2 regions of the Pantoea sp. ABR1s genome follow, and region 2 is predicted to be linked to the other one. Evidence: predicted binding sites of a transcription regulator. Region 2 holds the regulator's gene; the other holds the start of a gene.
The links. Region 2 encodes PhoB, which activates phosphate uptake and scavenging genes when phosphate is short. Its sites were predicted from a motif close to CTGTCATAAAACTGNCNNAT; they were not measured.

Region 1 (15,779 bases), 1.2 Mb from region 2:
CAAAGCCCATCTTCGCCAGATCGAAGTTCTCCAGGATATTCAGAATCTGCACGATGTGGATGCCACCGGATGACGGCGGCGGCATTGAGAAGACTTCATAGCCACGGTATGTCCCGCTAATGGGCTTACGCTCGACCGCACGATAGGCCGCCAGGTCAGCTTTGTTGATCAGGCCGCCATGCTGCGCCATCTCTCCGGCGATCTCATCCGCGATTTCACCTTTGTAAAAGGCATCCGGCCCCTGACGGGCAATCAGTTGCAGGCTGTGAGCCAGGTTTTTCTGCACCAGCCGATCGCCCTTCTGCCACGGCGTACCGTCCGGTTTGTAGAAGATCGCTTTGCTGTTGGGATGGGTGATCAAAACTTCTTTGCCATAGGTCTTCAGGTCATCCGCCAGCGCATCGTTGACCGGAATACCGTCACGCGCCAGTTTGATCGCCGGAGCCAGCAGCGTGCTCAGCGGCAGAGTGCCATATTTCTGCGCAGCCAGCGCCAGTCCGGCTACGGTGCCCGGCGTGCCGGAGGCGAGATGTGATGTCAGCGACAGCTTGCTGTCGGCGTTGCCCTGCTTATCCAGGAACATGTCACGCGACGCGTGTCCCGGTGCCATCTCACGGAAATCGATAGCCGTGGCGCGGCCAGAGGCAGTGCGCAGCAGCATAAAACCGCCGCCGCCGAGGTTGCCCGCCTGCGGATGGGTCACGGCCAGCGCAAAGCCCACCGCCACCGCGGCATCCACCGCATTGCCGCCCTGACGCAGGATCTCCACGCCAACCTGCGTCGCCATCGCATCCACTGACGCTACCATGCCGTGCTGCGCTTTTACCGGGTGAAAAGTGTCACTGTCCACACCGTAGGAGACCGGAGGAGCCTGCGTTGGCGCGGCGTTAGCGCCTGCCACTACGGTGAAACTCATCACCAGCGACCAGCTAAGCTGACGCACTGTTTGCTGCATTTTCATCCTGCCACCATCCTATATTGTTATTTACATTTTTTTATCATTTCTGCAAGTGCCTACAAATACAGCAAAATAACCGGGGTTAAGTCAAATCAGGAATAGATCGGAAAGTAAGGTCTGTGATATCGGGTAAACTTATGGCTACGACCCTGATATCGGTGTACGCCGTTGTGCACCCAAAACCCTGTCGCTTTAAGGAAGGAGGAGTGATGAAAAAGTGGATGATTATTCTGGCCGCTCTGCTGCCTTTCGCCAGTCAGGCGAACACGCTGAACAGCACTAACGATCCGAATAAACCTGGCTATAACCCCAGCCAGCAGCGGATGCAGTCGCAGATGCAGACCCAGCAGCAGCAGCAACAGCTGAAGCTGCGCCAGGATCAGCAGCGTCAGACGCAGGACACGCAGCGTAAAATGCAGGAGCAGCGGAACAGCGCCCAGCAGCGGGTGATTACCACGCAGCCGGGCCAGCAGAACCAGAATCAGAATCTAAACCAGAACTAATGAAAATCGGGGCCGATGATGTCGATGGCATCAGTACAGATGGCATCGACGCCCCATTTCAGCAATTCCCGCGCCCGATCCGGGCTGTTCACGGTATAAACCAGAATCTTCAGGCCTGCGGCTTTCAGTTCGGCGACCCGCTCAGCGGTCAGCACCTTATGATTAAGGTGAATTGAGACGCACGCCAGCGCAGCTGTTTTCTCCTGCCACTGCGGGTCCCAGCTGTGCGACAGCAGGCCACGCGGCAACTGCGGCTCTGCCTTCATCGCGGCTTCCAGCGCCTCAAAAGAGAACGAAGAGAGCAACGGTGCGACCTGATCCTGCCACAGTATCGCGGCAGCCTGTGCCACGGCGCGTCCGGTTTCAGCATCGCTGCCGGTGGTCGGTTTGATTTCGATGTTCGCCATCATCTGATGCTGACGGCAGCGTGCCGCCACCTGATCCAGCCGCGCCAGCTTTTCACCGGTAAACGCGTTGCTAAACCAGCTGCCCGCATCAAGCTGCGACAGCTTCTCCCACGGCAGCTGACCCGCCACGCCCCAGCCGTTGCTGGTGCGATCGAGCGTGTCGTCATGCAGCAGGAAGATCTGCGCATCGGCCGATAATTTGGCATCAAATTCAATCATCTGATGACCATATTTCGCGCCGGTGTCGATCGCCGCCAGCGTATTTTCCGGTGCCAGTTTACCGCCGCCGCGATGGGCGACGATGCGGGGATAGGGCCAGTGTTGTGTGCTCATTCCAGACGCTTTCCATGAGTTGAATCGAAGAAGTGTAACGCATCTGACGGCAGATGCAGCCACAGCGTACTGCCTGGCTGCGGGCGTTCACTGTGGGCTAAGCGTACCACCAGTGGCGTGTCACCGATGCGGCCATGTGCCAGATTATCAGCCCCCAGCATCTCCAGCGTGTCGACCCGCAGCGGCACGCTGCCCTGCTCGCGGCTACTGAGCCGGATGTGCTCTGGCCGGATGCCCAGCACCACCGGTCGGTTAGCCCATTTCGCTTTTGTATCGCTGAGCGGCAGGGCGTGCGAGGCGTCGAGGTCAAAGCGTGATCCATCGCTGCTGAACTGCCCTTTCAGCAGATTCATGGCGGGCGCGCCAATAAACGAGGCAACAAACTGGCTGGCGGGACGCTCATACACCTCGACTGGTGTGCCGAGCTGCTCGACCACCCCTTTGTTCATCACCATCACCCGCTGCGCCAGCGTCATCGCCTCCACCTGATCGTGGGTAACATAGAGGCTGGTGGTCTGTAAGCGGCGATGCAGCTGCTGCAGTTCCAGCCGCATCTGCACCCGCAGACGGGCATCAAGGTTGGAGAGCGGCTCATCAAACAGAAAAACTGCCGGTTCACGCACGATCGCGCGGCCCATCGCCACGCGCTGCCGCTGTCCGCCGGAGAGTTCGCGAGGCCGACGCATCAGCAGATGATCCAGTTCCAGACTGCGCGCCGCGTCGAGCACCCGCTGGCGGACCTGCTCTTTGCCCATGCCACGGATTTTCAGGCCATAGGCCATGTTCTCCTCCACCGACATATGGGGATAGAGCGCGTAGTTCTGGAACACCATTGCAATCCCGCGATCTTTTGGCTCTTCCTGAGTAACGCGCCGGTCGTCGATATAGATATCGCCGGAGCTGACGCGCTCCAGTCCGGCCACCATGCGCAGCAGGGTCGATTTACCGCAGCCGGATGGCCCGACCATCACCATAAATTCGCCGTCATTGATGGTGACATTCAGCGGCTGGATGATCTGATTTTTGCCATCGTAGGATTTGGTTACTGCCTGAAGGGTTACGCCTGCCATCTTATTTCTCACTCTCAACCAGACCGCGCACAAAGGCACGCTGCATGACTAACACCACCACCAATGGTGGGATCAGGGTTAATAACATTGCCGCCATCACTTCGTTCCACTGGGTCGGTGAGCCGCTGGTGGAGATCATGCTTTTGATCCCCGCCACCGCCGTGCCGAGGCTGGCGTCATTGATGATCAGCAGCGGCCAGAGGTACTGGTTCCAGCCGTAGATAAAGGTGATCACAAACAGCGCCGCCAGATTGGTTTTCGACAGCGGCAGAACAATGTCGATAAAGAAGCGCATCGCGCTGGCACCATCGATGCGTGCCGCCTCCACCAGCTCATCCGGCAGCGACATAAAGAACTGGCGGAACAGGAAAGTGGCGGTCGCCGAAGCCATCAGCGGCAGGGTTAATCCGCTGTAGCTGTCGAGCAGGTTGAGATCGGCAATCACCTGCACCGTCGGGAAGATACGCACCTCAACCGGCAGCATCAGGGTGATGAAGATCAGCCAGAAAAAGAGCGTGCGCAGCGGAAAGCGAAACCAGACCAGCGCAAACGCTGACAGCATCGACACCGTGATTTTGCCGAAGGTGATGCCCAGCGCCATGATCATGCTGTTGAGCAGCATCAGGCCAAACGCCGGCCCGTTGCCGTTGACGCCATGCGTCCAGATGCGCGAGATGTTCTCCCACAGGTGCGTGCCGGGTACCAGCGTCATCGGCACATGATAGACCGCTTCGTTATCCAGCGTCGCCGCCACAAAGGCAACATAGAGTGGAAACAGGATGGTGAGCACGCCCAGCACCAGCACGATGTGGCTGAAGAGATCCAGCCCGCGTCGATTCTCAATCATTGGTATTGCACCTTACGTTCAACAAAGCGGAACTGGAGCACCGTCAGCCCGATGACCAGCAGCATCAGCACCACCGACTGCGCAGCGGACGAGGAGAGATCCAGACCGGTAAAGCCTTCGCGATAGATTTTGTAGATCAGCGTGGTGGTCGCCTGCACCGGCCCGCCGCCGGTGGCGGCATCGATCACCGGGAAGGTATCGAAGAAGGCGTAGATCAGATTCACCACCAGCAGGAAGAAGCTGACCGGCGTAATTAGTGGCAGCGAGAGGTTGAAGAAGCGACGCACCGGTCCGGCACCGTCAATGGCGGCGGCTTCCACCAGCGATTTAGGGATCGATTGCAGCGCAGCGAAGAAGAACAGGAAGTTGTAGCTCATCTGCTGCCAGATTGATGCCAGCACAATCAGGAACATCGCCTGACCGCTGTTTTGCGCGTAGTTCCAGTTGTAGCCGATGTGGTTCAGCAGATAGCTGAACAGGCCCAGGCCCGGATTAAACAGGAACATCCACAGTACCGCGGCCACGACAGGCGCAACGGCGTAGGGCAGCAGCAACAGCGTCTGATAGAGACGGCGCAGCCGCACCACATAATCCACCAGCGCCGCCAGCAGCAGCGAAAAGACCATGCCGAACACCGTGACCATGCCGCTGAATTTTATGGTGGTCCAGAACGAATCCAGATAGTAAGGATCGGCAAACAGGCGTCTGAAATTTTCCAGCCCGACAAAGCTGCTGGAGATGCCAAAGGGATCGAGGCTTTGCAGCGAGTACCACAGCGCTTCACCGGCAGGCCAGAGAAAGAAGATGGCGGTAATCAGCAGTTGCGGCAGCACCAGAAGATAGGGCAACAGACTGGTGCGAAAGACCGGACGAGATGAAGACATGGCATACCTGGCGTCAGAGAGAGGGGCCAGCCTGAGCTGGCCCGCAAGGAGAGATTACTTCACCTGCTGCTGGAAGCGGCGCAGCAACTCATTACCGCGTTTCACTGCGTTATCCATCGCGTTCTGCGGCGACTGCTTGCCGGTCCAGACGCTTTCCAGCTCTTCGTCGATCACGGTACGAATCTGCGGCATATTGCCCAGACGCATGCCTTTAGTGAACGGCAGTGGCGGTTTGTTCATCATCTGTCGGGTGGCGATATCCGCACCCGGATTCTTATCGTAGAAGCCCTGCTGTTTAGTCAGCTCGTAGGCGGCGGTGGTAATCGGCAGATAGCCGGTTTTCTGGTGCCATTCCGCGGCGATTTCTGGTTTAGCGAGGAACTGCATAAACTCAGCCACGCCTTTGTAGGTTGTCGCATCTTTGCCTTTCATCACCCACAGGCTGGCGCCACCGATCAGGGCGTTCTGCGGCGCATTCGGCACGGTCTCGTCATACGGCATCATGCCAACGCCGAAGTTGAATTTGGCGTAATGACGGATATCAGCCAGCGAACCGGATGAGGCGGTGGTGATGCCGCAGTCGCCGTTGTAGAACTTGGCGGTGGACTCATCTTTGCGGCCAAAGTAGGTGAAGTCCCCTTTCTTGTTCATCGCTTCCAGCAGCTCGATATGACGAACCAGTACCGGCTTGTTGAACTCCAGCACGGCGTCGAGTCCGTCAAACCCGTTGTTTTTGGTCGCTACCGGCAGAGCGTGCCAGGCGCTGAAGTTTTCAATCTGGATCCAGCCCTGCCAGCCGCTGGCGTAGCCACAGCTCATGCCCGATTTGCGCAGTGCAGCGGCATCCGTCGCCAGCTCCTGCCAGGTTTTTGGTGGCTGATCCGGGTTCAGACCCGCTTTTTTAAAGGCGTCTTTGTTGTAGTAGAGCACTGGCGTCGAGCTGTTGAACGGCTGAGAGATCAGCTGACCTTTGCTGTCGCTGTAGTAGCCCGCCACCGTTGGCACGAACTGCTTTTCATCAAAGGGGATACCGGCGTCTTTGAAGACCTGATGCACCGGCACAATCGCCTGCGAGGCCATCATGGTCGCCGTACCGACTTCATAAACCTGCAGCACCGCAGGGGCTTTGCCGCTGCGCACTGCCGCAATCCCTGCTGCCAGGCTCTGCTCGTAGTTACCTTTGTAGGTCGGAACAATTTTGTAATCGGGATGCGTCTGGTTAAAACGCTGTGCCAGCGAATCCACTTCTTTGCCTAGCTCGCCTTCCATAGAGTGCCAGAAAGGGATCTCAGTGGCGGCCATGGCATGGCTGCTGAGCGTCAGACCGAGCAGCACGCTCATCAGGCTACGACGAAAGGTAACGACGGACATAGAATTTTCCTGTGCAGGTAAATACGCGTGAAATCACGGATTTCTGTTTCGCGAAGTAACATGACACGGGGAAATGAAGGATTAATAACAGAAAGATGACAGCCGGGTGACAGACCGGTATGCGCAAAAGAGGAGTCTGGCAGCGCAGCGGTAACGCGGCACCGCTGCCAGGTTTTGGTTACATAATTTGCAGAGCGGCTGGGCAGTAAAAAAGCCCGCAGCGGGTTTTCACTTCACCAAACTTAAAGACTGATGGCGATACACCCCTCACCAATTTCAAAAGGCCGTTGGCGGCAACACCCACACCGATGCTCAAGGCCGTCGGCGGCGCAGGCAGGTTGCGGGCGGACAGCGCGCAGCCACCGGAGCGTACAAGTAGTACGTGAGGATGGCGAGCACTGCCCAACCGCAACCTGACCAGTAAGCCAGGCCTGTGTACCAAAGCGCGCAGCCACCGGAGCGTACACATATACGTGAGGATGGCGAGCACTGCCCAACCGCAACCTGGCAAGCAAGCCAGGCCTCTGAATATTAAGCTCCGAGGTACGCGCTGCGGACGGCTTCGTTGGAAAGGAGAGCTGAACCTGTGTCTTCGAGCACCACATGCCCGTTCTCCAGCACATAGCCCCGATCCGCCAGCTTCAGCGCCTGATTCGCATTCTGCTCCACCAGGAAAATCGTCATCCCCTCGCTGCGCAGCTGCTCAATGGTGTCGAAGATCTGCTGAATAATGATCGGTGCCAGTCCCAGCGACGGTTCGTCCAGCAACAGCAGGCGCGGCTGGCTCATCAGCGCACGGCCAATCGCCAGCATCTGCTGTTCGCCGCCCGACATCGTCCCGGCGCGCTGGATTTTACGCTCCTCCAGACGCGGGAAGAGTTCATAAACGCGCTTGATACGTGTCAGATAGTCCGGACGGCTGGCAAAAAAGCCCCCCATCGCCAGGTTCTCTTCTACCGTCATGCGCGAAAAGACGCGCCGGCCTTCCGGCACGATGGCGATCGCTTCACGCATAATGCGCGAGGTTTGCCAGTCGGTGATGGTTTTGCCATCAAAGGTAATGGTGCCCTGCGTCGCGCGCGGCTCGCCGCACAGCGTACCCAGCAGCGTGGTTTTTCCGGCACCGTTAGCGCCAATCAGGGTGACGATTTCGCCCTGATTGATATAGAGACTGACGTTGTGCAGCGCCTGAATTTTGCCGTAGTGGGCGCTGACGTTCTCAATGGTTAACATCGCATTTGCCATCTCAGGCCTCTCCTAAATAGGCACGAATGACATCCGGGTTATTACGAATCTCTTCCGGCGTTCCGTTAGCCAGCGGCGTTCCCTGATTGACCACATAAATACGGTCAGAAATCCCCATCACCAGCTTCATATCATGTTCAATCAGCAGCACCGACACCTTATGTTCTCCTCGCAGCTCCGCAATCAGCGCGTCCAGCTCGTGGGTCTCTTTGGGGTTAAGGCCCGCCGCCGGTTCATCCAGCATCAGGATCTCCGGGCGCGTCACCATACAGCGCGCAATCTCCAGCCGACGCTGCTGACCATAGGCCAGATTGCCCGCCTGACGGTTAGCCAGATCCAGCAGCCCCACCCGCTCCAGCCAGGTCGCCGCACGATCCAGCGCCTCGCTCTCACTGCGGCGAAACGCCGGGGTTTTCAGCAGACCGGAAAATACGCCGCTTTTCAGATGCTGATGCTGCGCCACCAGCAGGTTCTCAATGACCGTCATCTCACGGAACAGACGCACATGCTGGAACGTCCGCACGATGCCCATCCGCGCAATCTTCTGGCCCGGCAACCCTTCCAGATGCTGCTCACGCAATGTGATCGTCCCGCCGGTTGGCTTGTAAAAGCCGGTCAGGCAGTTAAACACGGTGGTTTTACCGGCACCGTTGGGGCCAATCAGCGAAACGATCTCCTGCGGACGCAGCTCCAGCGCCACATTGTTCACGGCTAACAGACCGCCGAAGCGCATCATCAGGCCTTCAACGGCTAATAAAGGCTGAATCATGCCTGCTCTCCTTGTTTACCGGTTCTGAGCTTCAGATGCGGACGCTTCATCGGCAACAGGCCCTGCGGACGCCAGATCATCATCAGCACCATCAGGCCACCCAGCACCAGCATGCTGTACTCATTGAGATCGCGCATCAGCTCGCGTGACACCACCAGAAGGATGGCGGCCAGAATCACCGCAAACTGCGACCCCATCCCGCCCAGGACGACAATCGCCAGCACAAAGGCGGATTCGACAAAGGTAAAGGATTCCGGGCTGACAAAGCCCTGACGTGCCGCGAACAGGCTGCCGGCAAAACCGGCAAACGCGGCACTGATGGTAAAGGCGGTCAGCTTGATGCGGGTCGGGCTGAGGCCCAGTGAACGGCAGGCAATCTCATCCTCACGCAGGGCTTCCCAGGCTCGGCCCAGCGGCATCCGCAGCAGCCGGTTGATCACAAACAACGTCAGCACCACCAGCAGCAGCGCCACCAGGTAGAGGAAGATAATGCGGTCGCTGGGATCGTACTTCAGCCCAAAGAAGTTATGGAAGGTATCCCAGCCGCCTTCCCGCGGCGTACGGCCAAACTCCAGACCAAACAGCGTCGGTTTCGGGATCTGGCTGATGCCGTTCGGCCCGCCGGTCAGGGCGGTATTGTTCAGCAGCAGAATACGCACGATCTCACCGAAGCCCAGCGTCACTATCGCCAGATAGTCGCCGCGCAGTCGCAGCACCGGGAAGCCCAGCAGCAGACCAAACAGCGCGGCAACTATGCCGGAGAGCGGCAGGCACTGCCAGAAGCCGAGACCATAATAGTGGTTCAGCAGCGCAAAGGTGTAGGCACCGATGGCGTAAAAGCCGCCATAACCCAGCACCAGCAGGCCAGAGAGGCCGACCACCACGTTTAAGCCTAGGCCGAGCATCACGTAGATCAGCGTCATGGTGGCGATATCCACGGTGCCGCGTGACACCAGGAATGGCCAGGCAACGGCGGCGATAATCAGCACCGCCATCACCAGCTTCTGCTTCGGCGTCGAGCCATCCAGACCCGGTAACACCAGCGCCGGACCGGAGATTTTCTTCAGGCCGCTTTGCCATACCGGACGCAGCAGCTGAAACAGAAACACCACCGCACAGCCTGTGGCGATCCAGTTCCAGCGCACGCTACCGGCGTTCTGCACCACCAGATTAGTGCCGTCCAGGTTCAGGCGCAGCCCCATAAAGAAGGTGGCGAGCACCAGCAGCATCACCGAGGAGATCAGGGCATTGATAAAGGAAGTCTTCATACTTTTTCGACCTCCGGGCGACCCAGAATCCCGGTCGGCATCACCAGCAGCACCACAATCAGCAGGGCAAACGAGACCACATCTTTATATTCCGTGCTGAGATAGGCCGAGGTCAGCGCCTCGGCGATGCCCAGTACCAGACCACCAATCATCGCGCCCGGAATACTGCCAATCCCGCCCAGCACGGCGGCGGTGAATGCCTTCATACCTGCCATAAAGCCGATGAAGGGGTTGATTGAACCGTAGAACTGTCCCAGCAATACGCCCGCCACCGCGGCCATCGCGGCACCGATGACAAAGGTCAGCGAGATCACGCGATCCGTATTAATTCCCAGCAGGCTGGCCATTTTCAGGTCTTCTGCGCAGGCGCGGCAGGCGCGGCCCATGCGTGAGTAGCGGATAAAGGTGGTCAGCGCCAGCATCGCCAGGAACGTCACCACCCAGATCACTATCTGCATGGTAGAAATCGTGGCGGCAAAGCCGTTGCTCTCGCCTACCGTCCACTGTCCGGTAATCAGACTCGGCAGCGCCAGGTCGCGTGAACCCTGCGTCAGGCTGACGTAGTTTTGCAGGAATATCGACATCCCGATGGCGGAGATCAGCGCAATCAGGCGCTTGGACGAGCGCACAGGCCGGTAGGCGACGCGCTCAATGCTCCAGCCGTAGGCGCTGGAGATAATTACCGCCATCACAAAGCCGGCCGCAATCATCAGCCAGGTGGTGTCGATGCCCATCATCATCAGGGCGGCAATCACGATAAAGGAGACATAGCTACCGATCATGTAGACCTCGCCGTGGGCGAAGTTGATCATGCCGATAATGCCGTAAACCATGGTGTAACCGATGGCGATCAGCGCGTAGGTGCTGCCCAGGGTCACACCGTTAAACATCTGCTGAATAAAATAGAGAAACTGCTCGGACATACCTTGACCCTTACTTAACCGATCATGGGCGATCGGGGTACAAAAAACGCCTGGCAGACCAGCACCAGGCGTTCGTGTCGCTGGTCAGGGGAAACCGGTTAACCGGTCTCCCGCTCACCACAAAACAGCCTGGTTTACTTCACAGCAGTCGAGGTGCCATCGGCATGCCATTTAAAGACGCCGAATTCAAAGCCCTTAAGGTCACCCTTCTCATCCCAGTTCAGGTTGCCCATCACGGTTGGCACCGCGGCACCGTCCTTGAGGTTTTTCACGATAGCGTCCGGCTCAGCGCTCTTGCTGCGCTCCATGCCGGTTGCCAGCGACTGCAGTGCGGCATAGGTGGTCCAGACGAACGGTCCGGTCGGATCCAGTTTCTTCGCTTTCAGCGCTTCAACGATCGGTTTGTTGGTTTCAACCTGGTCGTAGCGTTTTGGCAGGGTCACCAGCATGCCTTCAGAAGCGGCACCGGCGATGTTCGACAGCGAGGCGTTACCCACGCCTTCCGGTCCCATAAACTGGGTTTTCAGGCCCGCAGCACGTGCCTGACGCACGATCTGGCCCATTTCCGGGTAGTAACCGCCAAAATAGACGAAATCGACATTCTCTTTCTTGAAGCGCGCGACCAGCGTAGAGAAATCTTTATCGCCAGCGGTGATACCTTCAAACATCACGATATTAGCGCCCTGCTTTTTCAGGCTCTCCTGTACGGAGCGCGCCAGGCCTTCGCCATACTGCTGTTTGTCATGCACCACGGCGATGCGCTGCGGTTTAAGCTCGCTCATCACATATTTCGCGGCGGTCGGACCCTGATCGGAGTCGAGACCAGTGGTGCGCATAATCAGTTTATAGCCGCGGGAAGTCAGGTCAGGGGCGGTCGCCGCCGGGGTAATCATCAGCACGCCTTCATCTTCATAGATGTCAGAAGCGGGCTGGGTGGATGAAGAGCAGAGATGGCCGATCACGTAGCGGATGCCGTCGTTAATCACCTTGTTCGCTACCGCAACCGCCTGTTTCGGGTCACAGGCGTCGTCATATTTCACCGCAACCAGTTTGTTGCCGTTAACACCGCCTTTGGCGTTGATATCTTCAATTGCCTGAGTCGCACCGGCGAACTGCATGTCGCCGTACTGCGCCACCGGGCCAGACATTGCGCCGACAATCGCTACTTTGATATCTTCAGCCAGCGCCGCATGGCTCATCGCCAGTGCTACACATCCCGCCAGTAATGCGCGACCTTTCATTTTCATCCTGACTACCCCATTTGTTTTGTCGTGTATGTTGTGAGTGTTTGTGCTGTCAGATAAAGTCGAAAACTGATTAAGCATGAATGAGTTAGCGTACTTTTCTGACATTTTTTATTAATAAGGCTTTATTTTTCAGGTTATTAAACAGGAAGTTTCTTCTGTAAATCAACTGACATATTCAGAATTGACTGAGTGAAACAGCATAATACACTGGAGGCAACGGCCGGTTTTTCACCGCTTTGCCAGCGCGTTATGCTGGATTGATCGCACGCTCTCCCTGTTTACAACTATCATCCTGGCATCCCGACCATCTTTTGACCTGTTTTATTGATGAAAATGTGGTAGCACTCTGGTTGTACATTTTCGCTGCACTTTCCCCTGTTACAGAGGTTTTTGTTATGAAGCTCACTATCCAGCGTTTAACCACGCTGACCGCGCAGGACCGCATCGATCTTGGCAAAGTCTGGCCGGATCTGGAGATTGAACAACTGGAGCAGCAGCTGGATGAGCGCCATCGTCTCTATGCTGCCCGTTTTAACGACCGGCTACTGGCGGGTTTGCAGCTGGAAATCGCCGGGATCCACGGCAAAATTCACCGACTGTCGGTGCGCGATGTCACCCGGCGACGCGGGGTGGGACAATATTTACTGGAGGAGACGATCAGGCAGAATGGGTCGATAGCGGACTGGTGGATTGCCGATGATGGCAGTGACGATCAGCAGGTGCGGGCAGCCTTTATGCAGGCGTGTGGCTTCAGGGCGCAGAGTGACGGCTGGATAATGGCGGTAGAATAGTCAGGCGCAGAAAAACAATAAGGGCGACATAAAGTCGCCCCTTAAGATGTCGAAGTGCGTTACGCTTCGATCGCCATACGCAGTTTCTTCATGGCGTTCTTTTCCAGCTGCCGGACACGTTCGGCTGACACGCCGTACTGATCGGCCAGCTCCTGCAGCGTGGTTTTATTGTCTTCGTCCAGCCAGCGGGCGCGAATGATGTGCTGACTACGCTCATCCAGACCTTCCATCGCATAGCTCAGCTTGTCAGCCGCATGCGCATCCCAGTTATCCTCTTCAATGCCGTCAGCAAAGTCAGAGGTTTTATCCTGAAGATAAAGCACGGGTGCCATAGAGCGGCCTTCGCTGCTCTCGTCGTCGGCAGACATATCAAAGGTCATATCCTGCGCGGCCATACGCGATTCCATTTCACGCACATCTTTGCTGCTTACGCCCAGCTCACGCGCAACCATCTCGACTTCGTCCTGATTGAACCAGCCCAGACGCTGCTTGGTTTTACGCAGGTTAAAGAACAGCTTACGCTGTGCTTTGGTGGTCGCGACTTTCACGATACGCCAGTTACGCAGCACGTATTCGTGAATCTCCGCTTTAATCCAGTGCACGGCAAACGAAACCAGACGCACGCCCACTTCTGGGTTGAAGCGACGTACCGCTTTCATCAGGCCGATATTGCCTTCCTGGACCAGGTCAGCCTGTGGCAGACCGTAGCCGGAGTAATTACGAGCGATATGAACTACAAAGCGTAGGTGAGACAGGATCAGCGTCTTTGCCGCATCCAGATCGCCCTGGTAATGCAGCCGTTCAGCCAACGCTTTTTCCTCTTCTGCCGAGAGCATCGGCCAGGTATTCGCAGCCCGGACGTAAGACTCCAGGTTGCCAAGAGGAGCAATAGCTAAAGTTTGCATTTCTTTGGTCATTCAAACCCTCACAAATTCAGTGGAATTGCCGCACATTTCCCTGCGCAGACGATACATTACGTCAACGTCGCGCGAAATCCGAAAGCAATCTGTGCTACTTAGAGTGGTAAAGTTATCCACAAGTTCAATTATAGCGGTGAATATTTTACACACAGATGACAGGAAGGGAAGAGGGGAAATATCCTCTGCACCCACCATCGGTAGCAGAGGACCATTATAACAAAAAAATGTTGCAGGCGTTTACTGCGGCGTAAATCGACGTAAATGTTGTACCGTTGCCAGCCACGCAGCCACCCAGCCGATGATCGCCGCAATCAGTAACAGCAGCAGCGCCTCATCCCACGAGAAGCCTTCCAGCGAGAAGGTGGTACCAAATACCGTCGCTACACTGGCAACAACGGACTGCAGACGCAGCACCAGCACTTCCGACAGCAGCAGCGACAGCACCGCCCCGCTGAAGCCCAGCAGCGCCCCGCCATAGAGGAACGGACGCAGGATAAAGCCGTCAGTGGCACCAATCAGCTTCTGCACGTTAATGGTGTCGCGTCGGGCAAAGATGCTGAGCCGGACGCTGTTACCGATCACCAGGAACACTGCCACGATCATCAGCACGCCAATCATTGAAGCGATCTGCCCCACCAGCCCGGTCAGCGCCGCCAGCCGCGCAAACCAGCTATCATCCATCCGCACTTCATCCACGCCCTGCACTTTGGTCACCCGATCGCGCAGGCTTTGCATGGTGTCTGAGTTCTGGAAATTGAGCTTAGGTGTGATGATGGCCACCGCAGGCAGCGGATTCTGCTCCAGCATATCCATTGCGCCGCCAAAGCCTGACCAGTTGCGGAACTCGTTCAGCGCCTCTTCCCGCGTCAGGTAGTTGACGTTATCCACGCCTTCGACCTGCTTGAGCTGCGCCACCACGTTTTCTGCCGCCGTGTCATCCAGCGTTTTGGAGAGATAAACGGTTAACTGCGGCGCCGGATACCACTGCGTTGCCGCCTGGCTGACGTTTTTCCACACCATGTAGCAGACGCTGGGCAGCGTCAGTGAAATGGCGATGACCATCACCGTCAGCAGGGTTGCCAGCGGCTGACGCCACATATCAGAAAGCGTACCGCGCAGCGCATAGCGCCACTGCTCCTGCCAGCCGCCTTTCAGCGCTTTGCTCTTCGACTGCTGCTTCGCTTTCGGCGCAGCCGGACGTTTAATGCGTTTATTGACCATCGTGGCCTCCGTGCAGACGTCCCTGATTCAGCGTCATCATCCGGTAGTTGCGTCGGGCGATAAGACCGCTGTCATGCGTCGCCATCAGGACGGTGACGCCGACGCGGTTAAACTCTTCGAACAGGCGCAGAATATCTTCTGACAGCGCGTCGTCAAGGTTACCGGTCGGTTCATCGGCCAGCAGCACGGCTGGCTTGTTCACCACCGCACGGGCGATGCCCACACGCTGCTGTTCACCGCCAGAAAGCTGAATCGGATAACTTTTCGCTTTGTCGAGCAGACCCACTTTATCCAGTGCCGCCGAAACGCGACGACGAATGTCTTCGCCGCTGGCACCGGAGATAATCAGCGGGATCGCCACATTTTCATAAACCGAACGATCCATCAGCAGGTGGTGATCCTGGAAAATCATGCCAATCTGACGACGCAGAAAAGGCACCTCGCTGTTACGCAGGCGGGAAATGTCATGGCCGCTGAACCAGATTTTTCCGGCACTCGGGCGCTCAATGCCACAAATCAGCTTCAGCAAGGTACTTTTACCGGCACCGGAGTGGCCGGTCAGAAACGCCATTTCGCCAGGACGCAGACGGAAATCTACCCCCTGCAGCGCCTGACGTCCGCCGAGATATGCCTTACTGACCTCTTCAAAGCGAATCATCCTAATTAGTCCTCTCGGGCAAACAGTGCCTCAATAAAATCTTCCGCCTTAAACGGCCGTAAATCTTCAATGCCTTCACCGACGCCGATGTAGCGAATCGGAATACCGAACTGATCGGCCACCGAGAAGATCACGCCGCCTTTGGCGGTGCCATCCAGCTTGGTGAGCGCAATCCCGGTCACGCCAACGGCTTCATTAAACAGTCGGGCCTGGCTGACCGCATTCTGTCCGGTGCTGGCATCCAGCGTCAGCATCACTTCGTGTGGCGCTGAATCATCCAGTTTTTTCATCACGCGGGTGATTTTTTTCAGCTCTTCCATCAGGTGCGATTTGTTCTGCAGACGACCCGCGGTATCGGCAATCA
Region 2 (15,779 bases):
GGATGATGCCGTGGAAGCTGGCAATCAGGCCAAACAGTCCAATCCACACCAGCATATGCATCCAGTTAGAGTGTTCGCCGACAATCATTTTCATCGCCTGCGGCAGCGGATCGTTAATATCGGCAAGTTTGCGCCAGTCGCCCGCGCCGCCCGCCATCAGCATCACACCTATCGCCAGCACCACCAGCGTCAGAATTCCGCTGATGTAGGCGCGGGGAATGGTCCGGGTCGGATCTTTCGCCTCTTCGGCCGCCATCGCCGCGCCTTCAATGGCCAGGAAAAACCAGATGGCAAAAGGAATGGCGGCGAAAATGCCGGAGAAGGCGGGCAGTCCGAAGCTGTCACTGCCTGCCCAGCCGTGTGCGGCGAAGTTCGCCAGGCTGAAGCCGGGTGAAACCACACCCATAAACACCAGCAGTTCAATCACCGCCAGCACCGTCACAACCAGTTCAAACATCGCCGCCAGTTTTACGCCGAGAATATTCAGCGTCATAAACAGCAGATAGGCGCCGACCGCCGCAGTCTTCGGGTTCAGTTCGGGATACTGCACGTTGAGATAAGCCCCAATCGCCATGGCAATCGCCGGTGGCGCAAAGACAAACTCAATCAGCGTCGCCAGACCGGCAATCAGTCCGCCGGTTTCGCCAAAGGCGCGGCGACTATAGGCAAATGGCCCGCCTGCATGGGGGATCGCGGTGGTCAGTTCGGTGAAGCTAAAAATAAAGCAGGTATAGAGCGTGGCGATTAACGCGGTGGTGACCAGAAATCCCAGCGTGCCCGCCACGGCCCAGCCGTAACTCCAGCCAAAATATTCGCCTGAAATGACCAGGCCAACCGCAATCCCCCACAGATGCAGGGTGCCCAGAGTGGGCTTGAGTCTGTTTGTCATTCTGTTATCCCCGTCGTTGTTGGTCTCACGCGGCGTTACACCGCCATTACGCTACAGTAAGGGGATAATGCCGTTGCATTACTCGCCACGACTTGACGCGGGCGCAGTGACTTCTGTCCTCCACGGTCAACTCACAGGCAACAACCGGGCCAGCTGCACGCTGCGGTCAACTTTGTCTCTTCCGGAGTCAAGCAGCTCACCTTCTGGCAACGCATGCTGAGATAACGCAAGTGACAAGGAGCCGGACTGATGAGCGCTAAACAATATGACAACCTGACTGATTCCCAACTCACCCTGATGGCGCAGCAGGCGCTGGCCTGTTATCCCGCCGCGCTGCAGGGCCAGCTCAGCCTGCTGTGCCGCTCAGAGAACGCCACGTTTCTGCTGCAGGCGGCAGGCCGGCGTTATGCGCTGCGACTGCATCGCGGCGATTATCATCAAAAAGCCGACATCGTCAGCGAACTGCTGTGGCTCAATGCGCTGCGCGAAACCGGCATTATGGTGCCGGAAGCGGTGCCGGACAAAGAGGGCGAAACCGTGCTGACGCTGCGGCTGCCGGAGGGCGGTGAACGCTACGTGGTGCTGTTTCACTGGATCGACGGAGAGATGCCGACCACCGACGTCGATCCCCGCGCTTTTCAGCAGCTCGGCCAGATCACCGCGCGGCTGCATCAGCACAGTAAACAGTGGCAGCCGCCTGCGGGTTTCCAGCGCATCATCTGGGATCACCACACCATGACCAGCGCAGAGAGTCACTGGGGACGCTGGCAGGATGCGCCGGATCTGAATCCTGCCGATCACGGCGTGGTAGAGCAGACGATAAGCCAGGTCGGCGCGGCGATGGCGCAGTTCGGTAAAGGATCGGATCGCTATGGCCTGATCCACGCCGATCTGCGGCTGACCAATCTGCTGCTGCACAAGGGCGAAACGCGGGTGATCGATTTCGATGACTGCGGGTTAGGCTGGTATCTGCACGATCTGGCGGCGGCGATCAGTTTTGTTGAGCATCATCCGCGCGCGCCAGAGTGGATCGATCACTGGATCCGCGGCTATGAGCAGGTGGCGCATATCAGCGATGCGGAGATGGCCATGCTGCCCGCGCTGTTAATCCAGCGTCGTATCCAGCTCACCGCGTGGGTGGGATCACATGCCGAAACCGAAATGGCGCGCAGCCTGGGATCGGCGTGGGCCAGCCACTCGGTCCGCCTCTGCCGCCGTTATCTGGAAGGTGAGCAGCTGCCGGTCGGCGTCTGATGCACCAGCGGCGGGCGTCGCTGCGCCGCCGCAGTGCCCTGCGCGTAACCTGCACGCCGCCCGGACAGCCCGCAGGCGGAGCGTCGGGCATCAGGGACCTGGTATGGAAATTGCTCGGATAGAAGTGACGGGTGATCCACCTGAATTCTGACTGAGGCGACCATGAATCCGACACTGATAAAGCCCGATGCGTTTGCGGCCTGCTCGGCAGCGGCGGGGGCAGGCAATCACGGCGTGCTGGCAGCAGCGGCGACTGGCTTAGGCGACTTTATTCATACCCAGGGCGGCGATGTTGATCGCATCTTCGGCATCAGCGGCATCGATCCGGAGCGCCTGGCCAGTCCGACGCTCAGCCTGGGGCTGGTTAACTACTGTCGGGTGCTGGAAGAGGCGGCGCGTCACTCCGGTTTTGATAACTTCGGTTTGCACTACGGCAGGCAGTTTAAACCGCAGTCATTAGGCCTGATCGGCTACATCGGTTTGTGCTCCGCCACGCTGGAACAGGCGCTGCATAATGTGGTCAACGCATTTCCCTGGCATCAGCACGACACCTTAACCCGGCTGGTGGATAAGGGAGAGTGCTGGCGGCTGGATTATCAGGTGCGACATGGCGCGATCCTGTCGCGCCGTCAGGATGCGGAGCTGACGCTGGGGATGTTTATGAATCTGATCCGCCACGTGGCGGGCAGACACTGGGCACCGCGCGAAGTCCACTTTGAACATCCGCGTCCCGGCCAGTGGCACGATCACTGCAAAGTGTTTGATGCGCCGGTCTGGTTCGATCAGCCGTTTAATTCACTGGTGATCCCCAAGCGCGATCTGCTGCGCGCCATGCCGGAGAGCGATCCGATCCTGTTAATGGTGATGCAGGATGCGATCCGGCGGCTTAACCGTGTGACGTCGCAGCAGAGCATGATTGAGCAGGCGCGTTCGCAGGTTAATTTATCGCTGATGCAGGGTGAGCCGGTGCTGGAAGAGGTGGCGGATAAGCTCGGACTGTCGAGTTGGTCACTGCAGCGGCGGCTGCGCGAAGAGGGCAGCAGCTTTACCGCGCTGGTCGATCAGGTGCGCTGCGAAATGGCGACACACTATCTGCAGCAGAAGCAGCTGCCCATCTCTGAGATGGCGCTGCTGCTGGGCTACTCGGAAGTCAGCGCGTTTTCACGCGCGTTTCGTCGCTGGTTTGGCATCAGTCCGCGCCAGTGGCGTCAGGAAGGTCTGGCCAGCTAACCGCGCGGCGCAAAGCCGAACCACGCCGGTTGTCCAGGCTCCGGCGGCGGCGGCAGATCGCGGGTCTGCGCGACCAGTTGCCAGGCGCGCAGGCAGAGCGCTTCATCACCCTGCGTCTGGGTCACCGCATAATGTCTGCTGTGTGGTTGCCACTCCATCCGTACCAGACATTGCTGACCGGCGTAACGCGCCGCATCGCTGAACTGCCGGTTCAGTACTGGCTGCATTTGATTAGTCCAGTGACAGGATTGGCTGTCAGGATCTTTCGACGGCTGACAGAGGTTTGCCACGCTATCCCGTTGCTTTGTCACAGGTTGCTGACAGGCGCTGAGCGACATTGCAATAATCACCCCCGGCAACATTCTCATCGTTATATTAATTAAATTCATTTAACTGGCCAACTTTCCTTAAAGATCTTCCGGTCTGCTGCCGACAGTCTACAGACCGGCATCATGAATGCTATGGCATTACTCCGACTGTCGACAGAACCAGAATTTACCGCCCTGGCGCGGGTTACATCTCTTTCACTTCATGGATTAGAAATGCAGAAAAAATATGCCTTTGCGGCACTCTCCCTGTTAACGGCCTCGCTCATCAGCGGCTGCGCCACTGAATCTTCCCGCGCTATTCAGGCCCCCCAGGTTCGCGCGGCCAGCCAGCCGGTTTATCAGGGCGTGCGCAGCCCGATTGCGGTGGGGCAGTTTGATAACCGCTCCTCCTATATGAACGGCATTTTCTCTGATGGTGTCGATCGGCTGGGCAATCAGTCAAAAACCATTCTGATTACCCATCTGCAGCAGACCAACCGGTTCAGCGTGCTGGATCGCAGCAACCTGAAAGAGCTGCAGCAGGAGTCGGACTTCAAACGCAGCCAGCAGAATATCAAAGGCGCGAACTTCATCATCACCGGTGATATCACCGAGTTTGGCCGCAAAGAAGTGGGCGATCAGCAGCTGTGGGGCATTCTGGGCCGCGGCAAAACGCAGATCGCCTATGCCAAAGTGAATCTGAACGTAGTGGATGTCACTACCTCAGAGGTGGTCTACAGCACCCAGGGCGCGGGCGAGTATCAGCTCTCCGCACGTGAGGTCATCGGCTTTGGTGGCACCAGCAGCTATGACTCTACGCTGAACGGCAAAGTGATGGATCTGGCGATTCGCGAAGCGGTCGATCATTTAGTGGATGGAATCAACAACGGCGCATGGCGTCCGGCTAAATAAGGAAGCAGTAAATGAAGATAATGACACTGAGCAGCCTGCTGATTGCAGCGGCGTTGCTGGCTGGCTGTGCGCCAAAAGCGCCGAAAACGATCTACTACTGGGGCGATTATCAGCAGCAGGTCTATAGCTACTATCAGCCGGGCAGCGATCCGCTGAAGCAGATCGATGCGCTGAATCTGGACATTGAAAAAGCCCGTGCCGTTAACCAGCCGGTTGCGCCTGGCCTGCACGCCCAGCTTGGCCTGCTCTATGCCAAAACCGGCGATACCAATAAAGCCTTTGGTCAGTTTGCCACCGAGAAGCAGCTGTTTCCCGAATCGGCACCTTACATGGATTTTCTGATGAGTAAAAAACAAGGAGTGGTACGGTGAAAAAACTGATTGCCCTCGGCGGCGTGCTGATGATGCTGCTGCTGACCGGTTGTGCGACGAAAAAACCGTATGACTACAGTGCGTTCCGTGCCAGCAAGCCCGCCTCGATTCTGGTGCTGCCGGCCGATAACACCTCGCCGGATATCAATGCCGCTCACAGTCTGACCTCGCTGGTGACGCACCCGCTGGCCGAAGCCGGTTACTACGTCTTCCCGGTGGCAGTGGTTGAAGAGACCTTTCAGCAGAATGGCCTGACCAGCGCCAGTGACGCCCAGGCCGTCAGCGCGAAGCGTCTGAATGAGATCTTCCACGCCGACAGCGCGCTCTATATCTCGATCAGCGAATATGGCAGCAGCTATCGGGTCATTGACAGCGTGACGATCGTGACCGCCAAAGCACGGCTGGTGGATCTGCGCAGCGGCAAAGAGATCTGGCAGGGTAAGGCCAGTGCCAGCGACAGTGAAGATGGCAACAACAACAACGGTGGGCTGGTCGGTATGCTGGTCAGTGCGGCAATCAAACAGATTGCCAGCAATGTGACTGACAAAGCGCACACCGTGGCCGGACTGACCAGCAATCGTCTGCTGGCACAGAACGAGCAGGGCGGGTTACTCACCGGCCCTCGCTACAAGCTCGTCAGCGCCCGCTGATTGCACGTAAACGGGCGCTCTGGCGCCCGTTATCCCTGCGGCAGTTCCAGCTGGCTGTAACCCAGCCCATTCATTTTGCGTACTTTAATCTGTACCGGAATGCGCTCCTTCATCGCTTCCACGTGGCTGATCACCCCAATGGTTTTGCCGCTGGCGTTGAGTGCATCGAGTGCGTCCAGCGCGGTGTCGAGCGTCTGCGCATCCAGCGTGCCAAATCCCTCATCCAGAAACAGCGATTCGATGCGCGTTTTGTGGCTGACCAGATCCGACAACGCCAGCGCCAGCGCCAGACTCACCAGGAAGCTCTCACCACCGGAGAGCGTGCGGGTATCGCGCGCCGCATCGGCCTGCCAGGTATCGACCACATCCAGCTCCAGCAGATCCTGCGCCCGTCGCTGCAGCAGATAGCGGCCATGCAGCCGATCGAGCTGACGGTTAGCCAGGGCCACCAGGTGATCCAGCGTTAAGCCCTGGGCGAAGCGCCGGAATTTATCGCCGCTGGCGGAGCCAATCAGATCGTTGAGCAGGCTCCACTGCGCCAGCGTCACACCATCCTGTTCAATCTGTGTCATCAGGCTCTGCTGGCGCACACGAAGGCTGGCATCGCTGTGCAGCTGCTGCTGAATCTGACCCTGCTGGCTGGCGTTGTCGCGCAGTGCCAGCCGTAACTGCTCCAGCTGTTGCGCCAGCGCCTCGGCGGATTCCGGCATCGCAGCGGGTTTCGCCTGCTGATGGAGACTGAGCCGCTGACGCAGATCCGCCAGTCGCGCCTGCTGCTGCTGGCATTGCTGATCGAGCTGCTGCAACTGCTGACGCAGTTGCACTGCGGTCTGCTCATCCAGCAGCGCCGCGCGCAGGCTGGCTTCATCCGCGAATCCGGCGCTCTCGAGTGCCTGCTGCAGCGCGCTTTCCGCCTCTGCCAGTTTGCTATTGAGCGTCTGCCGCTGATTTTCCAGCCCCGAAAGCTCACCTTGCAGGCGACTGACCTCGGCCTGCGCCTGTTGCAGGGCCGTGAGCTGCTGTGCCAGTTGTTCATCAGCCTGCTGAACGCGGGCCTGTATCTGCTGACGGGCGTGGGTGACCTCGCGGTCGCCAAACAGCGCCTGACGGGCACGGCGCATCTCGCTGAGCTGCGTCTGGCGCTGGTTTTGCTGCTGCTGACGAGTGGTGAGCTGCTGCTGCTCCAGTTCTGCCTGCTGTTGCAGGGCAGTGAGCTGGGTTTCCCCCTTTAACAGCTGCGGTTGCAGATTAGCGAGCAACCGCTCACTTTCCTGCCAGCGCTCCCAGCGCCGCTGCTGTTCTGTCAGCCACGCCTCGCGATGGGCGGCGTCGGGCAGGGCAAGGTTGTGTGCACTGAACTGCTGCTCCAGACGACTCTGCAATTGCGCCATGGCCTGCTGTTCCTGCTGCTGACGCTGTTGCAGCGCATCCAGCGCCTGTTGCAGGCTGGACAGCGACTGCTGCGCCAGCTGTTCTGCCTGCAAATGCTGCTGCCAGGCCTGTGACTGCTGAAGATGGTAATCCTTTGCGGCCTGACGCGCCTGTTCGGCGGCTTCCTGCGCCTGTCGCTGTTGCTCAAGCTGGCTTTCACGTTCGCTTTGCTGCTGCTCCCACGCGGTTAAGGCATCCCGATCGGCGAGCGGGAAGGTAAGTGCCAGCTCACTGCTCAGCGCCTGCCATTGCTGCTCAAGCCGATCGAGCTGTTGCTGCATCTCCGCGATCTCATCGCGCAGGGTCTGCTGCTGCACGGCTGACTGTTTCAGCTGTTCGCTTTTTGCCGTGTCCGCTTCGCGCAATGCCTCGGTTTGTTGTTGCAGTGCAGCCCGGCGCTGCTGGTTAGCACTTACTTCCAGCGTGCTGTAGGCCTCAACGGCGGGATGCGTGCAGGAGCCGCACAGCGGACAGGGCTGATCGGCGACGAGCCGGGCGCGGTAATCGCTGAGATCAACAATCTGCTGCTCCAGCGCGCAGATTTTTTCGACATCATCCAGTTGCTGTTTTTCGCGTTTCCACGTCTCGCGTAGGGCCTGGAGTTCCGCTTCACTCTGCTGATGCGCTTTTGCGAGCGCGATAAGCCGCTGCTGGCGCTGGCCCAGCTGCTGGTGCAGCGGCTGCCACTGGGTTGAAAGCAGCAGCAGTTGCTGACGAGCCGGACGGCTGTTCTGCAACTGGCTTAATGCCTGACGCAGTGCGGCAGGCGGATGCTGTTCCTGTAGCGAAGTTAGTACTTGCTCCGCCTGCGAGAGCGCCTGGCGGGCCTGTTGCTCCGCCTGCTGGCGCGGGAGCGCCTGTTCTGCCTGCTGCTGCTGTTCCGCCTGCTGGGCAGCGATCTGTCGCTGCTGCTGCTCGCGCTGTTGCGCCAGTCCGGCCAGGGTCGCTTCACGCTGCGCCAGCAGGGCAAAGTTCTCCTGCCACACCGGCAGCGAAGCGCCCCATTGGGCGAGATCGGCAAGCTGCTGGCGTAACTGATGCTGTTCGGCAATCGCCTGCTGCCATGCCTCAACCTGGCGCTTCTGCTCTGCCAGGCTGGCCTGTGTCTGATCAGCATGCTGCTGCTGCCGGGCGTTTTCCTGCTGCTGCTCCGCAAGCTGCTGCTGCAGTGCGCTGATCCGCTGATCCAGCGGCAGCACCTGCTCTGTCAGCAGGCTCTCCTGCTGCTGCTGTTCCTGCAGCGCCTGCTGGCGGGCACTCTGGGTCGCCGCGTAGTGCTGCTGATGCTGCTGCTGTTGGGTCTGCGCCTGCTGCTGCGCCGCCGTGAGTTGCTGACAGCGGCTCACGACCTGCTGCTGTTCGGTGCGTAACGCGTCGCGCTGCTGCAGTTTTACCCGCAGCTTTTCAGCCGGTTCGCTGCGTGCAAGACGCTGACGATCGGCCTCTGCCGCCTGGGATGCAGCCTGGGCCTGCTGCAGCGCGACGTCAGCCTGCGCATTTTCCTGCTGTAACTGCTGCGCCTGCTGTTGCCACTGCTGCTGTTGCTGCGCCTGCTGATAGTGCGCGCTGAGCTGCTGTTCCGCATCGGTCAGATCGGTGAGCTGCTGTTGCAGCGCGTCGCGTGCGTCGCTATCCAGCAGCGCCATCGCTCCCGCCTGGCTGCGCAGCAGATCCAGCTGGGTTTTTGCCTCTTTGTGGCGCTCGTAGATGGCGGCGGAAATCAGACCGTAAATTTCGGTGCCGGTCAGCTCCTCAAGCAGTTCTGCGCGCTCACTGGCTTTGGCATTGAGAAAGGCGGCGAACTGGCCTTGTGACAGCATCATCGAGCGGGTAAACCTTTCGAAATCGAGCCCGGAGAGGGTTTCGATCAGCTTCAGCTTGTCACCGACTTTATCGGCAACAATAGTGTTGTCAGCGCAGCGTGCCAGCTCAACGCGCGGTGCCTGAAGTTTGCCGTCGGCAGTGCCGCGCGCGCGGTTCTGGCTCCAGAAGGCGCGCCAGGCTTCTCCTTTGATCTCAAACTCCACCTCGGCCAGACATTCGGCACAGTCGCGGGTCATCAGCGCATTCTGGCTCTGTGAAATCGCGCCCAGGCGCGGTGTCTGGTGATAGAGCGCCAGGCAGATGGCGTCCAGCAGGGTGGTTTTACCGGCGCCGGTGGCACCGGTAATGGCGAACAGGCCGTTGCTGGCGAAAGGTTCGGCGCGGAAGTCGATGAACCATTCACCGCGCAGGGCATTGAGGTTTTTGAACCGTAGCGTGAGGATCTTCATTGGGTCTCTTCCATGGCGGCCAGCGTCTGGCGGAACAGGGTGGTCATCTCGGCAATTTGCTCTGGTTGCAGCTCCTCATCCAGCGCCAGCCGGCGGGCAAAGACCTCCTCCACCTTCAGCTCACTCAGGGTTTCGTTGTCGAGCCGCGCCAGGCTCTGTTGCCGCTGTTCACGGCTGCGGCGGAGCAACAGGACTTCGACCGGCAGCGTGGCGGTCAGGGTTTCTACCTGACGCTGCAGATCGCTGAGGTACTCCTGGGTGGTGACTTCGATGTCGAGCCAGGTCGGCTTCTCCTGCTCTGCCGTGCTGAAGGCATTTAACTGTTCTGCAATCTGCGCCAGCGATCCTTTCAGCACCTGCATCGGCTGCGCCTGTGGCACCACCAGCGGCGTGACCGATTGCAGGCCGCTGGTGGTGAGTTCCAGCAGGAAGACGCTTTTTTCTGTGCCCAGCTCGTCAAAGCTCAGCGGAATCGGTGAGCCGCTGTAGCGGATATGCTCGCTGCCCGCGACGCGCTGGGCGCGATGAATATGCCCCAGTGCGATATAGTCAGCCGCGGGAAACGCGCTGGCCGGGAAGGCATCCAGCGTCCCGATATAGATGTCGCGCACCGAATCGCTCTGGCTGACGCCGACGGTGGTGAGATGGCCGGTGGCGATAATCGGCAGTGCATGGCCCAGCGCCTGGGCGGCGGTGAATCGCTGCTGATAGTGGTGGGCGATCGCTTCCAGCAGCGAGGTCTGCTTGTCGCGTCCCGACTGACCCGCCCGGCTGCGCAGGATATCGCGCGGCCGCAGATAGGGAATCGCACACAGCAACGCGCCCGGCTCGCCCTGGCGGGTGTTGAGCAGCAGCACATCATCCTTCTCCTGCGGGGTGGCGATCACCCGGGTATTGAGACAGGCGAGCAGCTCACGCGACTCATTCAGCGTGGCAACGGAATCGTGGTTGCCCGCCAGCACAATCAGCTGACAGCCGCTGGGCTGCAGCGCCACCACAAAGCGGTTGAACATTTCGCGGGCGTAGCTGGGCGGTGTACCGGTATCAAACAGATCGCCTGCGATGATCAACGCATCCACCTGATGCTGTTCAATCTGGATCAACAGCCAGTCGAGAAATGCCTGATGTTCGGCTGCCCGACTTTTGTTGTAGAAGAACTGCCCCAGATGCCAGTCCGCAGTATGAATGATGCGCATGATGAGTCCCTGCCGTTGTGATTCGCCCGGCGATTATACTGGCTCTGCGGCCAAAGCAAAAAATTGTCGCTGCGCTGTCATAAATGATTACCAGTGAGGTTACAGGCAGGTTATGTTTTTCATAAAAGTGTCACAAATCTGACGCATAATGGCGCCGCGAATCTCAGTGACATCCGTCATAATCAGCAGGAGTAATAATGGCTAAGCGCATTTTGGTTGTGGAGGATGAAGCCCCCATCCGTGAAATGTTGTGTTTTGTTCTGGAGCAGAACGACTATCAGCCAATCGAGGCGGAAGATTATGACAGCGCCGTTGGCAAGCTGATTGAACCCTGGCCCGATCTGATTTTGCTGGACTGGATGTTACCCGGTGGCAGCGGTATTCAGTTTATCAAACATCTGAAACGCGAGGCGATGACACGCGATATCCCGGTGATGATGCTCACCGCGCGCGGCGAAGAGGAGGATCGGGTGCGCGGCCTGGAAGTGGGTGCCGATGATTACATTACCAAACCCTTTTCACCTAAAGAGCTGATGGCGAGGATCAAAGCGGTGATGCGCCGTATTTCGCCGATGGCCGTGGAAGAGGTGATTGAGATGCAGGGGCTGAGTCTGGATCCCTCCTCACATCGCGTGATGTCCGAAACCACGCCGCTGGAGATGGGTCCGACAGAATATAAGCTGCTGCACTTCTTTATGACCCACCCGGAACGCGTTTACAGCCGCGAACAGCTGCTGAACCACGTCTGGGGCACCAATGTGTATGTGGAAGATCGTACTGTCGATGTTCACATCCGCCGTTTACGTAAAGCGCTGGAAGTGTCCGGCCACGATCGCATGGTACAAACCGTTCGCGGAACAGGGTATCGTTTCTCTGCCCGCTACTAAACGGAGCCTTAACCGTGCTGGAACGCCTCTCCTGGAAGAGATTACTGACAGAACTGCTGCTGGTCTGTCTGCCCGCAGTGCTGCTGGGCCTGCTGTTCGGCGGTCTGCCCTGGTGGCTGCTACTGAGCGTGCTGACGGTGCTGTTGTGGCATTTTCACAATCTGATGCGGCTGTCGCACTGGCTGTGGCTCGACCGCACCATGACGCCACCGGCCGGGCGTGCCAGCTGGGAACCGCTGTTTTATGGTCTTTACCAGATGCAGCTCCGCAACCGGCGGCGACGGCGTGAACTGGGCAATCTGATTAAGCGTTTCCGCAGCGGTGCCGAGTCGCTGCCGGATGCGGTGATTCTGACTACCGAAGAGGGCACCATTTTCTGGTGTAACGGCCTGGCGCAGCAGCATCTTGGACTGCGCTGGCCGGAAGATAATGGCCAGAACATCCTCAATCTGCTCCGTTATCCGGAGTTCTCGCGCTATCTTCGCCAGCGCGATTTCGACAAGCCGCTGACGCTGGTGCTGAACAACAAACTTCACATGGAGTTCCGCGTCATGCCCTACAGCGAAGGGCAGTGGCTGCTGGTGGCGCGTGATGTCACGCAGATGCATCAGCTGGAAGGGGCGCGCCGCAACTTCTTTGCCAATGTCAGCCATGAATTGCGCACACCGCTCACGGTGCTGCAGGGCTATCTGGAGATGATGAACGACTCGGTGATGAGCGAGCCTTCGCGCAGCAAAGCGCTGCACACTATGTCGGAGCAGACGCGCCGCATGGACAGCCTGGTCAAACAGCTGCTGACGCTGTCGCGCATTGAAGCCGCGCCCGCAATCGATCTGAAAGAGAAGGTCGATGTGCCGGTGATGCTGAAACTTCTGCAGCATGAGGCGGCAACGCTGAGTGGTGGCCGTCACGACATCCATTTCCATACCGATCCCCATCTGAAAGTGTTCGGCAACGATGAACAGCTGCGCAGCGCCATCTCCAATCTGGTTTACAACGCGGTAAACCACACACCGGATGGCACGCGAATTGATATCAGCTGGCTGCGCGGCAAACAGGGGGCCATTTTCCGGGTGTGCGATAACGGGCCGGGCATCGCCTCAGAACATATTCCGCGTCTTACCGAGCGTTTCTACCGGGTCGATAAAGCGCGTTCGCGTGCGACCGGCGGCAGCGGGCTGGGGCTGGCGATAGTGAAACATGCTCTGAGCCACCATAACGCCCGGCTCGATATCACCAGCGTGCCGCACAAGGAGACCTGTTTTACCTTTACGCTGCCAGCGAGGTTGATTGTCAGCAGCGTGATGCAGGAGAATGCCGTTCATTAATCGCTGCCGGATCTCCCTGATGCGCATCCTTCTTTTGTTGATCGTTACTCTGCTGCCGGGCCTGGCACTGGCCCAGCCCGGCGCGCTCTCCGGCAATCTCAGCAGCGTCGGATCCGATACGCTGGGTTATCTGATGACGCTGTGGGGCGAAGATTTCAGTCGCCAGGCGCCGGGCGTCAATGTCCAGGTTCAGGCCTCCGGCTCTTCTACTGCGCCGACCGCGCTGGCGGCGGGTGCAGCACAACTCGGTCCGATGAGCCGCCCGATGCAGGCAGATGAACGCCAGGCCTTTGAGGCGCGCTACGGCTATCCGCCGCTGGCGGTTCCGGTGGCTATGGATGCGCTGGTGGTAGTGGTGAATCAGCGCAATCCGCTACAGCAGATTGAACCGCGACAGCTCGATGCCATCTTCTCGATTACCCGTCTGTGTGGCGCACACAGCGTGCCGCTGCGCTGGGGCGATCTCGGCTTAACCGGCGCGCAGTGGAGCAAACGGCCGATTCAGCGCTATGGACGTAACTCCGCCTCCGGCACATGGGGTTTCTTCAAGCAGCAGGCGCTGTGTAAAGGTGATTTTCGCAGCGACGTGGCGGAGTTTCCCGGCTCGGCCGCAGTGGTGCAGGCGGTGGCCGGTAATTCACGCAGCATCGGCTACGCCAGTTTTGGCTTTCATCTCAGCGGCGTAAAAATGCTGGCGGTGATGAATGATCAGGGGCAGGCGATTACCCCGGATGCCGATGCCATCCGCAGTGGCCGTTATCCCTGGGCGCGCCCGCTCTATCTCTACGTGAATAAAGCGCCCGGCAAACCTTTGCCGCCGCTGGTGGCCGCGTTTCTGCAGCAGGTACTTTCGGCGCAGGGACAGCGGCGGGTCAGTGAAGCGGGCTATCTGCCGCTCTCTGACAGTCAGATGACGCAGGCGCGCGCCGCGCTGCGTTAATCTCCCACACGTGAATTTTTTTCATCATCACTGAATTTTCTTCAGTTGCAGAAGAAAGCCGCTCATGCCACTCTGTGTTCAGACATGTAGCCATCCAGATGGCTATTTATATCAGGATGCAACTATTTCCTGCCGTCATTAATGGCAGGAGAGACAGGAGTGATCATGCAAAGAGAAACCGCCCCGTTCCGTGCCGATACCGTTGGCAGCTTTCTGCGTCCCGCCGCCATTAAGCAGGCGCGCGAACAGTTTGCAGCCGGAGAGATTGATGCGGCGGCCCTGCGTCAGGTTGAAGATGATGCGATTCGCGATGTGGTGGCGAAACAGCGGGAAAATGGCCTGAAAGTGGTCACTGATGGCGAATTTCGTCGCGGCTGGTGGCACTTCGACTTCTTCTATGGCCTGAATGGCGTAGAGCGCTATGAAGCGGAGCAGGGCATTCAGTTTAATGGCGTGCAGACCAAAGCGCATGGCGTGAAAGTGGTGAGCAAACTCGGTTTCCCGGCGGATCATCCGATGCTGGCGCATTTCCGCTTCCTGCAGAGTATTGCCGGTGATGCGGTGCCGAAGATGACCATTCCCAGCCCCAGCGTGCTGCACTTCCGTGGTGGCCGTAAGGTGATCGACGCGGAAGTCTATCCCGATCTGGCAGACTACTTCGACGATCTGGCGCAGACCTACAAAGCGGCTATTCAGGCGTTTTATGACGCGGGCTGCCGCTATCTGCAACTGGATGATACCGTCTGGGCTTACCTCTGTTCTGAAGATCAGAAGCGTGATATCCGTGCGCGTGGCGACGATCCTGACCAGCTGGCACAGACTTATGCTCAGGTGTTGAATAAAGCGCTGGAAGGTAAACCTGCCGATCTGACCGTGGGTCTGCATGTCTGTCGCGGCAACTTCCGCTCAACCTGGATCTCTGAAGGCGGCTATGGGCCGGTCGCAGAAATCCTGTTCGGCAGCGTCAACGTGGATGCCTTCTTCCTGGAGTATGACAACGCCCGTTCCGGCGGTTTTGAACCACTGCGTTACATTAAGCCAGGTCATCAGCAGGTGGTGCTGGGTCTGATTACGACCAAAGTGGGAGAACTGGAGGATCCAGCGCAGGTGAAAAACCGGCTGGAAGAGGCGGCGCAGTATGTCAGCCTGGATCAAATCTGCCTCAGTCCGCAGTGTGGTTTTGCCTCAACCGAAGAGGGCAACAGCCTGACCGAAGCGCAGCAGTGGCAGAAGATTCGCTTAGTGGTCGATATCGCGAATCAGGTCTGGTAGTGCTGTAACGTTGTGCAGACAGGCGCGTAAAACGCGCCTTTTGTGTATCTTCAGGCCCGTTTATGCGGGGATTTCTCGCGCTCTGTCTATTATTTAGGCACATCATCTTGTGTGCCTGCTGCAAAAATTAACGCTATCCACTGCCTTTTGAAAAAATGGCGGCATAACCTTCTGGTTTTCCGATCCCGTATTGCCTTTCACCGCTATAAACGTTTTACTTAGCGCCGTTGTCGATCCATCCCTCTGTGAACAGAATAAAAGCAGCTCAAATCACCTGTGCTTTACCCTGCGACGAGCATAATGCGCTGACATTTTCAGCCTGGTCGCGGTTTACACGCAGCGAGGGGACAACACTAACCCAACTTCCACCGCAACATCAGTGACAGGCCGTATGACACATCGTTTAACTTCGAAGGACATTCTCGCGCTGGGCTTTATGACATTCGCCCTGTTTGTTGGCGCGGGCAACATCATTTTCCCGCCCATGGTCGGTATTCAGTCTGGCGAACACGTCTGGACTGCCGCGATTGGTTTTCTGATTACCGCAGTCGGTCTGCCCGTGATGACCGTGATCGCGCTGGCCCGCGTCGGCGGCGGCGTGGATGCGCTCAGCACCCCGATTGGCAAGGTCGCTGGCATCGTGCTGGCCACCGTTTGCTATCTGGCTGTCGGGCCGCTGTTTGCCACACCGCGTACGGCCACGGTCTCGTTTGAGATGGGTATTGCCCCGCTGACCGGTGATGGCGCGCTGCCGCTGTTTATCTATAGCCTGATTTACTTCACGCTGGTGATTGGCGTATCGCTCTATCCCGGCAAGCTACTCGACACGGTAGGGCAC

Region 1: ugpB (sn-glycerol-3-phosphate ABC transporter substrate-binding protein UgpB) is a predicted target of PhoB. The motif match lies at 6,467-6,486, and genes of this name have one in related genera.

Annotation. Positions count from the first base shown of each region.
Region 1 covers NZ_CM173823.1:331,493-347,271, reverse strand. The annotation lists gene ggt (gamma-glutamyltransferase) at 1-961, opposite strand, end outside; gene ACXKZD_RS01605 (DUF2756 domain-containing protein) at 1,168-1,461, shown strand; gene ugpQ (glycerophosphodiester phosphodiesterase) at 1,458-2,201, opposite strand; gene ACXKZD_RS01595 (sn-glycerol-3-phosphate import ATP-binding protein UgpC) at 2,198-3,271, opposite strand; gene ugpE (sn-glycerol-3-phosphate ABC transporter permease UgpE) at 3,273-4,118, opposite strand; gene ugpA (sn-glycerol-3-phosphate ABC transporter permease UgpA) at 4,115-5,002, opposite strand; gene ugpB (sn-glycerol-3-phosphate ABC transporter substrate-binding protein UgpB) at 5,057-6,373, opposite strand; gene livF (high-affinity branched-chain amino acid ABC transporter ATP-binding protein LivF) at 6,905-7,618, opposite strand; gene livG (high-affinity branched-chain amino acid ABC transporter ATP-binding protein LivG) at 7,620-8,387, opposite strand; gene ACXKZD_RS01565 (high-affinity branched-chain amino acid ABC transporter permease LivM) at 8,384-9,655, opposite strand; gene livH (high-affinity branched-chain amino acid ABC transporter permease LivH) at 9,652-10,578, opposite strand; gene ACXKZD_RS01555 (branched-chain amino acid ABC transporter substrate-binding protein) at 10,713-11,825, opposite strand; gene panM (aspartate 1-decarboxylase autocleavage activator PanM) at 12,221-12,616, shown strand; gene rpoH (RNA polymerase sigma factor RpoH) at 12,676-13,533, opposite strand; gene ftsX (permease-like cell division protein FtsX) at 13,774-14,757, opposite strand; gene ftsE (cell division ATP-binding protein FtsE) at 14,747-15,415, opposite strand; gene ftsY (signal recognition particle-docking protein FtsY) at 15,421-15,779, opposite strand, start outside.
Region 2 covers NZ_CM173823.1:3,149,554-3,165,332, reverse strand. The annotation lists gene eat (ethanolamine permease) at 1-889, opposite strand, end outside; gene ACXKZD_RS14995 (phosphotransferase enzyme family protein) at 1,139-2,143, shown strand; gene qhpR (AraC-like transcriptional regulator QhpR) at 2,306-3,373, shown strand; gene ACXKZD_RS14985 (cell envelope integrity TolA C-terminal domain-containing protein) at 3,370-3,762, opposite strand; gene ACXKZD_RS14980 (CsgG/HfaB family protein) at 3,916-4,593, shown strand; gene ACXKZD_RS14975 (DUF4810 domain-containing protein) at 4,605-4,964, shown strand; gene ACXKZD_RS14970 (DUF799 domain-containing protein) at 4,961-5,614, shown strand; gene ACXKZD_RS14965 (AAA family ATPase) at 5,644-9,318, opposite strand; gene sbcD (exonuclease subunit SbcD) at 9,315-10,514, opposite strand; gene phoB (phosphate response regulator transcription factor PhoB) at 10,712-11,401, shown strand; gene phoR (phosphate regulon sensor histidine kinase PhoR) at 11,416-12,729, shown strand; gene ACXKZD_RS14945 (PstS family phosphate ABC transporter substrate-binding protein) at 12,749-13,669, shown strand; gene ACXKZD_RS14940 (cobalamin-independent methionine synthase II family protein) at 13,835-14,941, shown strand; gene brnQ (branched-chain amino acid transporter carrier protein BrnQ) at 15,333-15,779, shown strand, end outside.